Regions from separate parts of the Vibrio sp. R10-SF1-ISO8 genome, predicted to be linked through region 1. Evidence: predicted binding sites of a transcription regulator. Region 1 holds the regulator's gene; the other holds the start of a gene.

Region 1 (3,156 bases):
CATGGATATCAATTATTAGTGTTACTAGACAAGACAGGGAAAGCAAGCCACAAATTTCAAGATGGCAGATAAAAACCAATAAAAAAGTCAGCACAAAGGCTGACTTCTTAAACAAATTTATTTTTTAGGTTAGCTGACTTGAGTTAACAGCTCCTGACGGCGACTTTGGGGGATAACCGACCAGTGTGTCCCTTTAATGGCACCTTCTAAAGCCCAGAGAAGTTCGATGTTTACATCGGAAGAGTGTGTAGTCTGAATGGCTTTAAACGCATGTACGGCTCCCACTTGTTCCAGATTCTCTACCGAATCTATACCAGCTTTCTTGAGCATGCGCTCAGTTGCTAGCCGCAAGTTAGGCAGATCTTTCAAACGATTGGGTTTCGCTTGCGATTGGCATTGCTTCTCTTGATTTGCTGCTTTTAAGGCGACGTTCGCAATCTTTAACGTTTTATTTGCGTCAGCTGCCCAATCATCACAAAGCGCAAAATACTTCGTCACGACGGGGAATCCGCGTTTTTTGTAAACATAGGGTTCTAGCCCTTGAGACCTGAACTGTTTAGCGAGAGCCGCGTCCGCGCGTACGTGTAGTTTATCGTTGACGACAAGTGCGAACATAGTGTCATCAGCAAAAATGCCAAAGCCACCAAACATTGAGCGAGACTTAATATGTCCTAACTGCTCAAATAAACGCATTGAGTCTTTTAGTATTGGTTTATCCATGCTGTGTTTTCTCGGTGTATAAGTATACGCCACCAATGCAGGTCCGAGAGATTAGCAAAATTATGCAGAGACATTGTCAGTAAGGTGTCATACGAGTGCAAGTAAAAGCGGTATGACAGTTTGCATATTCGCCATCGGCAACCCCGCTACCAGACAATAAATTGTTTAAGGCCGGAGGCTTTGCGTCCCATCCTTTCGAAATGGTTTGCCCTGTTCGTGGCATTAATCGAACACATTAAGAATAAATAAAATCTGCGCAGAACATCACGTTTGTATCGGATAAATGTGATGTTGGTTCAATAAATAGAGGGGAGATATACGCCTAGCCAATAGTACGACTACAAGCTAAGCGTCTGACTTAAGGTTATTTATTTAGATTACGAACGGTATTGCGCTCGACAATTTCTGGGTGCATCTCGAACACACGTTTTTCGTGCTCTTTATCTTTAATGCGCTCAAGAAGAATTTCGAAGGCATTCTTACCAACGCGACGTTTTGGTTGGTGCACTGTTGTTAGAGGTGGAGAGAAGTACTCTGCTAGTTCAATATTATCGTAGCCGATTACTGAGATGTCTTGAGGTATTTGAATGCCTTTCTGTTGTAGACGGCTCATTAAGCCAAGCGCCATTGTGTCATTAAAACAAAATACGGCTGTTGGCTTTTTATCCATCGCAACAATTTTATCCGCAGCCAGTACCGCCGTATCACATTCGAAGTTACCTTCAAGAATCCAATCTTCGTTTACTGTTAAATCAGCTTCAGCCATTGCACGCTTAAAGCCACTAATACGCTCAACACACGCCGCTTTCTCGAAGTGACCACTTAAACAAGCAATGTCAGTATGACCGCGCTCGATCAGATATTTTGTCGCTAGATAGCCGCCTTCTTCAGAGTTATCGATGATCTTATCGGCTTGAGAACTCTCTGGACCCCAGTCCATTACCACTTTTGGAATGTCTTTGTGGCGGTCGAGCATTTCGCTCAGCTCTTCAGTCAGATCTGAACACATCACTAGGATGCCATCTACACGCTTTTCAGCCAGCATGCGAATGTAGTCGCGTTGCTTCTCATAGATGCCGCCGGTATTACACAGAATCAAGGTGTAACCTTGGCGGTAGCAGTAGCTTTCTACGCCGTCGATAACTTCTGAGAAAAATAGGTTAGTCGATTGCGTCACTAACATACCGATTGTACGAGTAGTGTTGCATTTAAGACTACGAGCAACGGCACTCGGTGCATAGTTAAGCTCGGTTACCGCTTCCATCACTTTTTCTTGTGTCGCTTCGGCAACAAAGCGTGTCTTGTTAATCACGTGAGACACAGTGGTTGTTGAAACACCAGCAAGGCGAGCAACGTCTTTAATAGTGGCCATAAATTTTGTCCTGTCGATGACTGCCACGAGAATATATTCAGTTTAGAATAAGTTGGCAGAAAGTATCAGAAACACAAAAACCGCTCTTATTTAGCGGTTTGTATTTGAATAGTTCATTTTTATCGTTTGCGGTCACGATTTTAGACCGCAATCCGACTTAGGGCAAACATATTTCGTCAAACTGACCTGTGCCAGTTCACATTGTCAGACTCTATTCGCCGATTAAATATGTGCAGTCCAACTCCAAGAACGCCACAGTGAGAGAAGCGATCGCAGAGTAAAAACCGAATTCATCGAGCGTTTGACACTTAGCCGAAAACTTAGGTGTCCAACTTAGAAGGTGCTGACGAATGAAGCTCTCTTGTTCGATCAGTGCCTCTTCAATATGACGCTCTTGCTCAAGTTCATTAGAGCGAATGATAAGGTTACCGAGAAAATCCAGCTCAATGGCAATGTGATCAGCCGGCTCATTTAGGCTTTCATCAACGGCTACACCATGCTCTAGCATTAATGCTTCCATCTCTTTGGCAGGCTTGTCGTTAAGCAGGCCTGTGTCTCCAATGTACATTGAAGCATAAGGCAGTGCCGAGTCGCGGTCAGACTTTAAAAATAGATCACAAAAGTCAGCGGCAAGCTCTAGTTGCGCATCTTCGCGATCGATTAAGCGATTAAGTGCATCAATGACACGATCAATCGACGGTTTAAGAGCGGCATTCTCGCCAAGGCCAGTAAGGAAAGAGCGGATTTGAGCTGAATGGTACTGCTCCAGATTCTCTTCCGTTAATTCCTTGGCGTAAAGGCTTGAAAGCCACCAATAAATTTCCGCACGTTTCTCGTTGAATGCTTTGATTTCTTGCATTAGGTATCACTCCCAAAATAACTACCTATTAGTGTAACTAATAAAAATGAATAGCGGTAATGGCTTACGTGACAATAAAAGACGAATTATGAGCATATATTAACAAAGGCGGAGGTTTTGTTTTGAATCAATAAAAAATCATCTTTCTCGTTTTTAAAGTGATAAATACTAGAAATGTTACTATTTATGAATAGAATAAATGATA
Region 2 (3,156 bases), on a different contig from region 1:
CAAGCTGCGCCGTGTGCGCATTATGAACATCTCGCTTGACGGGATTCCTAATGGACAATGGCGTTACCTAACAGATGCGGAAGTAGCTGAGATTCTGGCTATGTGTGAAGATTCTAGCGGCACTGAAGAGGCATCTAAAGTAGATAGCAAGGGTAAACGCATTCGCAAAGCAACCGATGCTAAGCTGTTTGATAGCCGCGAAGAAAACCAAGACTCTAAAGCACGTCGCAATCAGAAGAGTCGTACTTTTAAAGGCCGTAACGCCGATGAGTTCCGCCATGCGCCAAACTCTAAAAAAGGTCGCAATAGTGGCAACCAAAGCGACTCAAAAGCCAAGCTAAATAAAGGTAAGACTTTCTATAAGCCTGCCAGTGACAAATCACAACGCCCTGCAAAACCACGCTCTGGCGGCACTTTGAGTTTGAAGAAATAGCGAGAAGCGAGAAGCGAGAAGCGAGAAGCGAGAAGCGAGAAGCGAGAAGCGAGAAGCGGGAGATATTGAAGGGTTGGCACACTGTGCCAACCCTTTTCTTTTATATCCAGACAATTAGATCCTAAGAAAAATATCACTGTCTGCAATTTTCAAACCACTTACCAAGAACACATCTCGAAGGGTGAAGCCCGATCTCGCAGCTAAGCGCTCTCAAGGACGAAGTCTGCTCTTAAACAAAAAGAGGAGCCGATAGGCTCCTCTTTTAATTCACTTAGCTTCTTCAGATTATACTGTACCGAAGATCTTATCACCTGCGTCGCCAAGACCAGGAACGATGTAGCCTTTATCGTTTAGTTTCTCATCGATAGCAGCAGTGAATAGCTCAACATCTGGGTGAGCTTTCTCAAGCGCTTCAATACCTTCTGGAGCGGCAACAAGTACTAGCACCTTGATTGATTTACAGCCCTTCTCTTTCAGCAGATCAATAGTAGCGATCATTGAGCCGCCAGTCGCTAGCATTGGGTCAACAACAAGCGCAATACGCTCGTCCATGTTAGACGCTAACTTGTTGAAGTATGGTACTGGCTCAAGCGTCTCTTCGTCACGGTAGATACCAACAACACTGATACGTGCACTTGGCATATGCTCAAGAACGCCATCCATCATACCAAGACCTGCACGCAGGATTGGCACAACCGTTACCTTCTTACCTTTAATTTGGTCAACTTCAACTGGACCATTCCAACCTTCAATGGTTACTTTTTCTGTTTCAAAGTCTGCAGTCGCTTCGTAAGTAAGCAGGCTACCAACTTCTGTAGCTAGCTCGCGAAAGCGCTTAGTGCTGATGTCACCTTCTCTCATTAGACCAAGTTTGTGCTTAACAAGAGGGTGTTTTACTTCAACAACTTTCATTTCCATCTCCGGCTTATGTGGTGATTTTTAAACAAACCTTCAGATTATAAACGATTTCGTTCTCAATTTCTTGTTCTAAGACAAAAGAAAAAACTTGCGCAAACGTTTGCTATCTATGTTTATCCACTGGTAGAATAGCGCCGTTTTCATATCCAACTTTAAACCAGAGGACTTCCCTGTGAGTGCTGATAACACTTCTCTTAGCTACAAAGACGCTGGCGTTGACATCGATGCAGGCAATGCGCTTGTTGACCGTATTAAAGGTGCAGTAAAACGCACACGTCGCCCAGAGGTAATGGGTGGTATTGGTGGTTTTGGCGCACTATGCGAACTGCCAACTAAATACAAACAGCCAGTTCTCGTTTCAGGTACAGACGGCGTTGGTACTAAACTGCGCTTAGCTCTGGATATGAAAAAGCACGACACTATAGGTGTTGATCTTGTTGCTATGTGTGTCAACGATCTAATCGTACAAGGTGCTGAGCCATTGTTCTTCTTAGATTACTATGCAACAGGCAAACTCGATGTTGATACTGCTGCTGACGTCGTATCTGGTATCGCAGACGGCTGTGTACAAGCAGGTTGTGCGCTAATCGGTGGTGAAACGGCTGAAATGCCAGGCATGTACGAAGGCGAAGACTACGACGTTGCTGGCTTCTGTGTCGGTGTTGTTGAAAAAGAAGACGTAATCGACGGCACTAAAGTTGCCGCTGGTGATGCACTTATCGCTGTAGGTTCAAGCGGTCCACACTCAAACGGTTACTCGTTGATCCGTAAGATTCTTGAAGTATCTGGCGCAGACAAAAACGAAGAGCTAGCAGGCCGCACTATTGGTGAGCACCTACTAGAACCAACAAAAATTTACATCAAATCAGCACTTAAGATGATTGAGAAGCACGATATCCATGCCATCTCTCATATCACAGGTGGTGGTTTCTGGGAAAACATCCCACGCGTTCTTCCACAAGGCACTAAAGCCGTTGTTGATGGAAACAGCTGGGAATGGCCTGTTATCTTCAAATGGCTACAAGAAAAAGGCAACGTAACCACTCACGAAATGTACCGCACATTTAACTGTGGTGTTGGCCTTGTTATTGCTCTACCAAAAGATCAAGCAGATGCTGCTGTTAAGCTTCTTCAGGACGAAGGTGAGAATGCATGGGTAATTGGCGAAATCGCAAACGCTGAAGCAGGCGAAGAACAAGTAGAGATCAAATAAGCATGAAGAGTATTGTTGTTTTAGTTTCAGGAAATGGCTCCAATTTACAGGCGATTATTGACGCATGTAACACCCAAATTACAGGTGGCCGAGTCACTGCCGTATTCTCTAACAAGGCAGGCGTCTATGCTTTAGAACGAGCAGAAAAAGCGGGCTCAGCAGCACATTTCCTTGATCCTAAAGCATTCGATACTCGTGATGCCTTTGACCATGAGTTGATGAAGCAGATCGATGAGTATCAACCTGATGTCATCGTGCTTGCGGGTTACATGCGTATCTTAAGTGGCGAATTCGTTCGTCACTATATGGGACGCATGATTAACATCCACCCTTCTCTATTACCTAAATACCCTGGATTGAACACTTACCAACGTGCTATCCATGCTGGTGATGAAGAACACGGTACTAGCGTTCACTTTGTGACAGAGCAACTTGATGGTGGTCCTGTGATTCTACAAGCGAAAGTGCCGATTTTTGATGAAGATACGGTCGAGACTCTGACGGAGCGTGTTCAAACTCAAGAGCACCGTATTTACCCTATGGTGGTAAAATGGTTAGTGGAAGAGCGCTTGGTAATGAAAGATGAAAAAGA

Evidence for each region. Region 1 encodes PurR, which represses purine synthesis genes. Its sites were predicted from a motif close to TNANGNAAACGTTTNCNTNA; they were not measured.
Region 2: a site for PurR is predicted at 1,440-1,459, ahead of purM (phosphoribosylformylglycinamidine cyclo-ligase). Genes of this name have one in related genera too.

Annotation. Positions count from the first base shown of each region.
Region 1 covers NZ_JCBDHL010000018.1:185,367-188,522, reverse strand. The annotation lists gene AC6R00_RS14165 (TfoX/Sxy family DNA transformation protein) at 130-720, opposite strand; cyclic di-GMP riboswitch class I at 854-940, opposite strand; gene purR (HTH-type transcriptional repressor PurR) at 1,085-2,092, opposite strand; gene torD (molecular chaperone TorD) at 2,304-2,951, opposite strand.
Region 2 covers NZ_JCBDHL010000008.1:233,668-236,823, reverse strand. The annotation lists gene rluF (23S rRNA pseudouridine(2604) synthase RluF) at 1-433, shown strand, start outside; gene upp (uracil phosphoribosyltransferase) at 719-1,345, opposite strand; gene purM (phosphoribosylformylglycinamidine cyclo-ligase) at 1,524-2,564, shown strand; gene purN (phosphoribosylglycinamide formyltransferase) at 2,567-3,156, shown strand, end outside.